3 regions of the Streptomyces sp. CAU 1734 genome follow, and region 1 is predicted to be linked to each of the others. Evidence: riboswitches for the same ligand, from Rfam matches in the RefSeq annotation. Region 1 holds a riboswitch; each other region holds the start of a gene.

Region 1 (3,200 bases):
CCCGGCCCGCCGCGCGCCGGGGATCAGGCGGAGGCGTCCAGCAGCCGCTCCCGCAGCCGCTCGCGCGTCTCGGGGCTGATCCCGAGCCCCTGCGCCAGATAGCGCTCGGTGGTTCCCCAGGTCTGCCCGATCATGTCGAACGCCGCCCGCAGATACTCCGCCCGCGCGTCGAAGAGCGGGCCGAGCAGCTCCATGACCTCCGGCGACATCCCCGTACGGCTGCTGTCCGTGCGGCGCACCAGATAGCGGCGGTGCGGGTCGTTCGACTTCAGATAGTCCGCCTCGATGGCGTCCCGCTCCACCCCGACGGCGAGCAGGGACACGGCTATGGAGAGCCCCGCGCGGTCCTTGCCCGCCGCGCAGTGCATCAGCGCCGGGACGCTGTCCTCGGCGAGCGCGTGCAGGACCCGGCTGTGCTCGGCGGTCCGCTCGGCGATGATCGACCGGTACGACTCGGTCATCCGCGCCGCGCCCTGGCCATCCGCCAGGACCGCCCGCAGCTGCGCCAGATTCCCCGCCCGGACCAGCTCCCAGAACTCCGCGCCGTCGGCCGGGTCGCTCAGCGGTATGTTCACATTGCGCACGCCGGGCAGCTCGACATCGGGCCCCTCCAGCACCAGATCGGCGGAGTTGCGGAAGTCGAAGATGGTGTGGAGACCCAGCGTGCCCAGGAACGACGCGTCACTCTCCGTCGCATGGGCCAGATGACCGCTGCGGAAGAGCCGTCCGTACCGCACCTGCCGGCCGTCCACCGCCGGCAGCCCGCCCACATCGCGGAAGTTGCGGACCCCGGCCAGCTCGGGCTCGGTCGACGGAACCTGCGGCAGCTGCTGCGTCACGGAGTCTCCTGAGGGTCGCTGCCGTCGGCGCTCCTCGCCGACATGGCGTTTTCTCGACGATACGACATTGATTCCTCGGGCAATCATTTTCTTTTCGCGTGAGGAAGCGTTGCCGTGGTGTCACGGGAGCATTGCGGCGATATGGCACACCCGGGGCGCATGCGACGGCACTCGCGGCACACTCCCCGCCGTTCACGCGCGCGCCGCGCTGCCGTGCGCGTGGGTGCGGGATCAGGAGTCCGTACTTCCTCGGCGCTCTGCCCGCACTCCTCCGGATCGTGCCGGGCCGGGCCGCCCGTCACTGGATCCGGCACCACCTGAATGAGGCATTTGTGATTTATGGGCGCTTTGGTGGATTGCGCATAACGCGCCCCATCTGCAAGGGGTTTGGGGCGGTGCTCGTGAGCAGGATCATAGTGGTGACGGTGTGTGGCGGCGACGGGGTGTCGCGGGGCGGGGCAATCGCGATGCCGGTCGGGGAGTTGGCGCCGCGGTCTCGACGGAGAGTGACCGCGGATGCCCCACGGTGATCATGGGGAAGGCGGAAGTGGAAGCGGAGCGGCTTGTTCCGGTCCTCTCCGCTCGTCTACGGTCACGGAAATTCCGGGCGGACCGCCTCATCCTGCCGCCGCCCCGGATTCCCAACCGACATCCACGCGTGGCAGGAGCGGGGGACCCAGGTAGTACGTCGGCCGGGCAACCGGACGGCTCGGGGTGAAGTCGTGCAGCCGCACGGCCGGGCATCTCCAGCCCGAACCCGACAGCTCACCTCGCAGGCGCCGGAGAGGAAAACCCCATGCCCGCAAAGGGTAAGCACCGCCGTCCCAAGGCCGGCACCATCACCCGCGGCCTCGTCGTCGCGAGCACCGGCGGCGCCGCCATCGCGCTTCCGCTTCTCGGCGCGACCGGCGCACAGGCCGCCGAGCCGGCCGCCGCCCCGGCCGCTGTCACCGCCCCCGCCGCGGCCGTCGCGGAGCAGCGCTCCCCGGCCGCCGCCCCGGCGGGGAAGTCCGAGGCGGGCACCTACCGGGTCGTCGCCGGCGACCATCTCTCGGGCATAGCCGAGGACCACGGCGTCACCGGTGGCTGGAAGCAGCTCTACCAGGACAACCGTGCCGCCGTCGGCGGGAACCCCTCCCTGATCCACCCCGGCCTCGAGCTGAGCATCGGCTCCGCCGCCGCGGCCGGCACCCCGGACGCGGAGCGCTCCTCGCGCGACGGCTCGCGGGACGCCTCTCGCAACGCCGGTGCCAACGAGAAGCCCGCCGCCCCGGCCGCCCCCGCCGCCGCCCGGGAGACCTCCGCCCCGGCCGCCGACCCCGTCACGGAGGCTCCCGCTCCGGAGCCCGCCGCCGAGGCCCCGGCCGAGCCGGAGCCCGCCGCCCCCGCCTCCGGTTACACCGCCCCGATCGCCGGTGCCGGCGTCACCACCTCCTACCGCGTCTCCGGCGCCATGTGGTCCAGCGGCTACCACACCGGCATCGACTTCGCCGTGCCCACCGGCACCAGCGTGAAGTCCGTCGGCCCCGGCACCGTGGTCTCGGCCGGCTGGTCCGGCGCGTACGGCAACGAGGTCGTCATCCAGCACACCGACGGCAAGTACTCGCAGTACGCCCACCTCTCCTCCCTCGCCGTCTCGGCCGGCCAGAGCGTGAGCGGCGGCCAGGAGATCGGTCTCGCCGGCTCCACCGGCAACTCCAGCGGTCCGCACCTGCACTTCGAGATCCGCACCGGCTCCGGCTACGGCACGGACATCGACCCGCTGGCCTACCTCCGCGGGCACGGCGTCTCCCTCTGACGCCACGGGCGTCCACCGCGCCTTCCGCCGATCCCCCCGTACCCCCGCCGGTACGGGGGGATCGGTCTTCACCCACGAGTATTCCCGGGTGGGCCGAAAATCACCGGTGGGATAGATCACCCGCCGTCAACCCCTCCTTACGGTCGCGTAGGTCACATCTGTAAGGACAAGATGAGTTCTTGTGGCAGACGATTCGAGAACAGAGACAGAGGGCGGAATCGGGTCGTACGCGGCTATCGGTGACAGCTTCACCGAGGGCGTGGGAGACCCGGGACCCGGTGGAACCCATGTCGGCTGGGCGGACCGTTTCGCGGTTCTGCTGGCCGACCGCCGGCCGGAACACACGTTCCGGTACGCCAATCTCGCGGTGCGCGGACGGCTCCTCGACCAGATCGTCGCGGAGCAGGTTCCGCGCGCGAGGGAACTCGCCCCGGATCTGGTGTCGTTCTGCGCCGGCGGCAATGACATCATCCGGCCGGGCAGCGACCCCGACGATGTGGCCGAGCGCTTCGAGCGCGCGGTGGCGGACCTCACCAATGCCGTCGGCACGGTGATGGTGACCA
Region 2 (3,200 bases), on a different contig from region 1:
TTGTGACTCACGTTCGAGTGCGGCTACGTTCACCCGGACTCAAGCAGTCTGGTGAAAGGCAATCACATGCTCTCCGGGAATGGCCGTCATCGGCGACCGCGTCAGGCCCCCGCTCTCGTCGTCGCTGCGGGCGTGACGGGATCGGCCATCGCGATCCCCTTGCTGGGCGCGGGTTCCGCCTCCGCCGTCGAGTCCTCCACCTGGGACCGGATCGCCGAGTGCGAGAGCGGTGGCAGCTGGAGCGCCGACACCGGCAACGGCTACTACGGAGGGCTTCAGCTCTCCCAGGCCGCCTGGGAGGCGCACGGCGGTACGGAGTACGCCTCGCGCGCCGACCTCGCCAGCCGCTCGCAGCAGATCATCGTGGCGGAGAAGGTGCTCGCCGCCCAGGGCGTCAAGGCATGGGCCTCCTGTGCCGGCATAGCGGGTCTGACCGACGGCGCCCCGGCCGGAAACGGCACCGGTTCCACCGGCACGGATGCGGCGAAGCCGGACAAGGCCCCCGCGGCCGGCAAGCCGAAGTCCGCGCCGAAGCCGGCCGCCGAGCCGAAGTCCGCCGAAACCCCCGCCGGTAGATCCACCGCGGCCGAGCCGTCCGCCGGCACGCCGAAGGGCGCCGGCCCGGGGGCCGGGACCAGCGCGGGCAAGCACCGGGGCGAGCCCGCGACGGAGTCGCCGGCCTCCGGCCCGGAGAAGTCCGCGGCGCCCACCGGGACCGGTGAGCCGAAGAGCGACGGCACGGCGGGCCCGGGCCCGGCCCGGGGCTCCGAGCCCGGCCATGTCTCGCGCGGCGACTCGGGCGGCCGGTCCCCCGTGGCGGACACCGCCGCCGGGGAGAAGAAGGTGGAGGTCGTCAAGGGCGTCGACGGCGCCGACGCCGAGCCGGGCACCTACACCGTCCGCCCGGGGGACAGCCTCTGGGCCATCGCGCAGGAGCAGAAGCTCGACGAGGGGTGGACCGGCCTCTATGAGGCCAACCGCGAGGAGGTCGGCGCCGACCCCGACCTCATCCACCCTGGTCAGAGCCTGGCCCTCGACCCGAAGTAGGGCCCGGGGCAGGGCCGGAAACCGGTGTGGTTCGCGGGATTTTGTCCATATTTGCCGAAGTGAGACAAGGGTCTCTTTGCGGTAAGTGGCACGGCCCGCCCACCGGAATCGGAGATTCCGCCCCCGACCTGGGGAAACATGGATCGGGTCAGGGGCGGGATGGGCGTTTTCTCCCCGATGTTCCCTCTTTGAACATCGGGGAGCCCTGTGATTACGGTCTGACCGCTCGCCATCGCGGGCACCGCTGACCGTCACGCCGAATCCTGCCGTCGGTCGGGGGGAGTACTCGACGCGAGAGCGCCGAAGGCAGGAGCGGGGGACCCAAGGTAAGTGCCGGCCCCGCCGTTCAGGACGAATGGCGGATCACCGGCTTGGGGTGGAGCCGTGCGCAAGGACGCACGGCCGGGCACTCATTGGCCCGAACCCGACAGCTCACCTCGCAGGCGTCGGTGAGGAGATCCACCATGCTGTTTTCCAGCAAGGGCAAGCACCGCCGTCCGTCCAGGGCCGTCCGCCTCGTCGCCTTCGCCGGTGTCACCGGCGCTGCCGTCGCCGCCCCGCTGATCGGCGCCACCTCGGCCTCGGCCGCCACCGCCGCCGAGTGGGACAAGGTCGCGCAGTGCGAGTCCGGCGGCAACTGGTCCATCAACACCGGCAACGGCTACTACGGCGGCCTCCAGTTCTCGTCCTCCACCTGGGCCGCCTTCGGCGGCACCAAGTACGCGGCGCAGGCCAACCAGGCCAGCAAGTCCCAGCAGATCGAGATCGCCGAGAAGGTCCTCGCGGGCCAGGGCAAGGGCGCCTGGCCGTCCTGTGGCGTGGGCCTCTCGAACACCCCGTACGGCGGCGGCGCCGCCGAGCAGCCCAAGCAGGAGCAGCCGAAGCAGCAGCCGGCCCAGCCGAAGCAGGAGCAGCCGCAGGCCGCCCAGCCGAAGCAGGAGCGCCAGGCCCAGCCGCAGCAGCGCGCCGAGGCCCCGACCACCCGCTCCGAGCGTCCCGCGGCCAAGGGCTTCGAGAAGGGCGACGGCGAGTACGAGGTCAAGTCCGGCGACACCCTCAGCAGCATCGCCGCGGCCGAGAAGGTCGACGGCGGCTGGGCGAAGCTCTTCGAGCTCAACAAGGACATCGTGGACAACGCGGACGTCATCTACCCGGGCCAGCAGCTCGACCTGAGCTGACCCTCCCGGGGCGGCCCGCACCACCGCCCGGCTCCGGCCCGCACCGCGCCCCCACGGCTCCGGTGCCGGCCGAACCGGGCCCGCGGGCCGCACCGCGTCCGCGCACCGGCCGTCCCCCCACCGGCCCCGCGCACCGGCCGCCCCCACCGGCCACACCCGTACAACCGGCCCCGCCCGTCCCGTACCCGACGGGGACCGCACCCGGATCCGCTGTCCCGTACCCCCACCGGGACCGCGCCCCGGGACCGCACCCCGGGTCCGTACCCACCCCGGGCGTCCGTCCGGCCGTGCCGCGCCCCGAACGGCGCAGGGCGGCCCGGACGGACCCCGGCACCCGGCCCCCGCGCGCGGGGGCCGGACCCAGGGGCCACCCCGGCCCGGCGCACTCCCCCTGTCCGCGCCGGGCCCGGGGTTCTTTTCGTTACCCCCTGGTAGGTGCGGGGTTGTTTGTCCCGGACCGCGCGGATGGCACCGGCTTTTTCGTCCCAGGGGGCGGGCATCCGCGAGGAGACCCCCGGCCGCCGGATAGGCTCTTGCCGCAAGGCCAAGAGACCCTGCACCCCATGCGTCACATCCCAGAAGGAGATGCTCGTGCCGTCCATCGACGTCGTCGTAGCCCGGGAAATCCTGGACTCCCGAGGCAATCCCACGGTCGAGGTCGAGGTTGGCCTCGACGACGGAAGCACCGGCCGTGCCGCCGTTCCGTCCGGTGCCTCCACCGGAGCGTTCGAGGCCCTTGAGCTTCGTGACGGCGACCCCAACCGCTACCAGGGCAAGGGCGTCGAGAAGGCCGTTCTCGCCGTCATCGAGCAGATCGGCCCCGAGCTGGTCGGCTACGACGCCACCGAGCAGCGCCTGATCGACCAGGCGATGTTCGACCTGGACGCCACCCCGGACAAGTCCTCGCTCGGCGCCAACGCCATCCTCGGCGTCTCGCTCGCCGTGGCGCACGCCGCCTCCGAGGCGTCCGACCTG
Region 3 (3,200 bases), on a different contig from region 1:
CGCTCCCGGCCGCGGCCGGTGACGGCGATGGCGACGACGCCGGCAACCACAGCGACAGCGACGACAACGAAGAAGGGGCGGGCCAGTGACCGACACCGCCGAGCCGTTGACCACCATGGAGTTCCACCCGCAGCCGCAGGCCGGGGAAGCCAGGCCCTGGGCGTTTCCCGCCCCCGAGCGCGGCACCCTGGGCAATGGCCTGACCGTACTGCGCTGCCACCGGCCCGGACAGCAGGTCGTCGCGGTCGAGATCAATCTGGAGGCACCGCTCGAAGCGGAGCCCGCCGGTCTCGACGGGGTCGCCACCATCATGGCGCGCGCCCTCTCCGAGGGGACCGACAAGCGGTCCGCCGAGGAGTTCGCCGCCGAGCTGGAGCGCTGTGGCGCCACCCTGGGCGCACACGCCGACCACCCCGGTGTCCGGGTCTCGCTGGAGGTGCCGGTCTCCCGGCTCCCCAAGGCGCTCGGCCTGCTCGCCGAGGCGCTGCGCGCCCCCGCGTTCCTGGACGGCGAGATCGAGCGGCTGGTGCGCAACCGGCTGGACGAGATCCCGCACGAGATGGCCAACCCGGGGCGCCGCGCCGCCAAGGAGCTGTACCGCCAGCTCTTCCCCGGCTCCCTGCGCATGTCCCGCCCCCGCCAGGGGACCGAGGAGACCGTGGCGCGGATCGACTCCGCCGCCGTGCGCGCCTTCTTCGACGCCCATGTCCGGCCGGCCACCGCCACCGCGGTGATCGTGGGCGATCTCACCGGGGTCGACCTCGACGCGGTGCTCGCCGAGACCCTCGGCGACTGGACGGGAAACACCGCCCCGGCCCGTCCCATCCCGCCGATCACCGCCGATGACACCGGCCGGGTCGTCATCGTGGACCGCCCCGGAGCCGTGCAGACCCAGCTGCTGATCGGCCGGGTCGGTCCCGACCGGCACGACAGCGTCTGGCCCGCACAGGTGCTCGGCACCTACTGCCTCGGCGGCACCCTCACCTCCCGGCTCGACCGGGTGCTGCGGGAGGAGAAGGGATACACCTACGGCGTCCGCGCCTACGGCCAGGTGCTGCGCTCCGGTCCGGACGGCTCGGGCCGCTCGCTGCTGGCCATCAGCGGCTCGGTGGACACCCCCAACACCGGTCCGGCCCTGGACGACCTCTGGAAGGTGCTCCGCACCCTGGCCGAGGGCGGGCTCACCGACGCCGAGCGGGATGTCGCCGTACAGAATCTGGTCGGTGTCGCGCCGCTGAAGTACGAGACCGCCGCATCGGTCGCGGGCACCCTGGCGGACCAGGTCGAGCAGCATCTGCCCGACGACTACCAGGCCCGGCTGTACGCGCGGCTGGCGGAGACCGGCACGGTGGAGGCGACCGCGGCGGCCGTCAGCGCCTTCCCGCAGGACCGCCTGGTCACCGTGCTCGTCGGCGACGCGGCGCAGATCGCCGAGCCGGTCAAGGCGCTCGGTATCGGCGAAGTGACCGTGGTCACCGGCTGATTGAGCCGCCGCCGGGCGGATCGCCCCGGATCGCCCGGGAAACCGGGCCCGGGAATCCGGTCCACCGGAGGGAACCCCGGCATCACATGGATGCCGGGGTTCTCGCTTATGTCCTATTTGGTGGATTGTTATGGGGTACTCACCCGTCTGCCTTGTGGCATGCGCAACAAAAATCGATCTCTGTTTGGTGATCGAAAGGCCGCGCGCTTAGCGTCGGTCCGGCTGTTCGCCCGCAGTACGCCGCATCCGCGGCACGGACAGTCATCGCCGAGTCCCCGTCCGGCGCGAGCCAGGGGAGCCGGGGATCCATATCCCCCGGGGTGAATCGGGCCCGTCCGCGGCAGCGCGGAGACGCCCGTAGGAGACCTTCCTGCTCCGAACCCGTCAGCTAACCCGGTAGGCGAGAAGGAAGGAAAGGACCGCCCCCTTCATGGCGTTCGACCGCCCCACCGGGAAGCACCGTGCCCCGAGCCGGATGACACGCAGAGGCGCGGGCTTCGCGGGTGTCGCCACCCTCGCCACCGGTGTGTGCACCGGTCTCACCACCACGGCGGTGGCCGCCGAGACCGGTACGGCCGCTCCCGACGACACCGGGATGACGCTGATCCTCGCCGCCGACCCGGACACGCTCTCCGACGAGGTCGCCGGCCAGGCCGTCGCGCAGAAGCAGGAGGCCGTGGCCGCGGCCCGGCAGGCCGAGGAGGCCAGGCGCAAGGCCGAGGCGCGCGCCAAGGAGCTCCGCGAGGCCGAGGCGCGCGCCGCCCGGGAGGCCGAGCGCAAGCGGCTCAACACCTTCACGCTCCCCGTCGCCGGTTCCCATGTCTCCACGGCCTACGGATCCGGCGGCTCGCTCTGGTCCTCCGGCCGTCACTCCGGCATCGACTTCCACGCCTCGCACGGCACTCCGGTCGTCTCCGTCGGCACGGGCACGGTCGTGGAGGCGGGCTGGGGCGGCGCCTACGGCAACAATGTCGTGATCCGGATGTTCGACGGCACCTTCACCCAGTACGGGCACCTCGCCTCCATCCAGGTCGCGGTCGGCGAGGAGGTCACGGCGGGGCGGCAGATCGGCCAGGCGGGCTCGTCCGGCAACTCCACCGGCGCCCATCTGCACTTCGAGGCCCGGTCGACGGCGGAGTACGGATCCGACCTCAATCCGATCGAGTATCTGCGGGCGCACGGCGTCGCGATCTGACACCGGCCCGGCGGGCCGGGGGCCGCGCTCCCGGCCGGGCGGGAGTGCTCAGGGGCGGGTTCCGGGGGCAATCACCCCCGGAACCCGCCCCTGAGCCGTTCGGCACCGCCGCACCGCCGCATCACCGCCGGTGCCGGCCCGCCGGCCCGCCGCCGATACCGGCCCGGCGCATGTCCGGCGGGCACGGTCCCGCGGCCGGTCCGCGGTCCCCGGGTGCGCAGGCCCGCGATCCCCGGGTGCGCCGGGCATTCCGCGACTCCGGCCCCGGTTCATCCGTGCCGGACCGGCCAAAAGACATCCATGGTTTCCGCTGTTCCCCCGGAAACCCCGGATGGCTGCAATAGAGTCACCGGACAAACGCGGTCAGCCGCGTTTCGCTCGCGTTTTCAGCGGATTGAAGCGGAGGTTCGGTTATGCGCGTGCCCGCGCACTCGGTCTGCACGGCGATTCGCGACGACATCGTCTCCGGGGTATTCCCGCGCGGGACCCGGCTCGCCGAGGAACAGCTCGCCCGCCGCTACG

The links. Region 1 has a riboswitch for cyclic di-AMP ahead of AAFN69_RS12625 (LysM peptidoglycan-binding domain-containing M23 family metallopeptidase). Riboswitches for the same ligand answer to the same signal wherever they lie in the genome.
Positions count from the first base shown of each region.
Region 2: linked by a shared signal. The riboswitch ahead of AAFN69_RS20705 (transglycosylase family protein) and the one ahead of AAFN69_RS12625 (LysM peptidoglycan-binding domain-containing M23 family metallopeptidase) in region 1 are both predicted to bind cyclic di-AMP.
Region 3: linked by a shared signal. The riboswitch ahead of AAFN69_RS17045 (M23 family metallopeptidase) and the one ahead of AAFN69_RS12625 (LysM peptidoglycan-binding domain-containing M23 family metallopeptidase) in region 1 are both predicted to bind cyclic di-AMP.

Region 1 is NZ_JBDQQP010000005.1:447,259-450,458, forward strand. Features, by position in the region: gene AAFN69_RS12620 (tyrosine-protein phosphatase) at 24-839, opposite strand; cyclic di-AMP (ydaO/yuaA leader) riboswitch at 1,476-1,631, shown strand; gene AAFN69_RS12625 (LysM peptidoglycan-binding domain-containing M23 family metallopeptidase) at 1,636-2,637, shown strand; gene AAFN69_RS12630 (SGNH/GDSL hydrolase family protein) at 2,819-3,200, shown strand, end outside.
Region 2 is NZ_JBDQQP010000010.1:185,728-188,927, forward strand. Features, by position in the region: gene AAFN69_RS20700 (transglycosylase family protein) at 133-1,047, shown strand; cyclic di-AMP (ydaO/yuaA leader) riboswitch at 1,336-1,508, shown strand; gene AAFN69_RS20705 (transglycosylase family protein) at 1,512-2,225, shown strand; gene eno (phosphopyruvate hydratase) at 2,811-3,200, shown strand, end outside.
Region 3 is NZ_JBDQQP010000008.1:100,628-103,827, forward strand. Features, by position in the region: gene AAFN69_RS17035 (pitrilysin family protein) at 1-89, shown strand, start outside; gene AAFN69_RS17040 (pitrilysin family protein) at 116-1,483, shown strand; cyclic di-AMP (ydaO/yuaA leader) riboswitch at 1,739-1,900, shown strand; gene AAFN69_RS17045 (M23 family metallopeptidase) at 1,914-2,678, shown strand; gene AAFN69_RS17050 (GntR family transcriptional regulator) at 3,092-3,200, shown strand, end outside.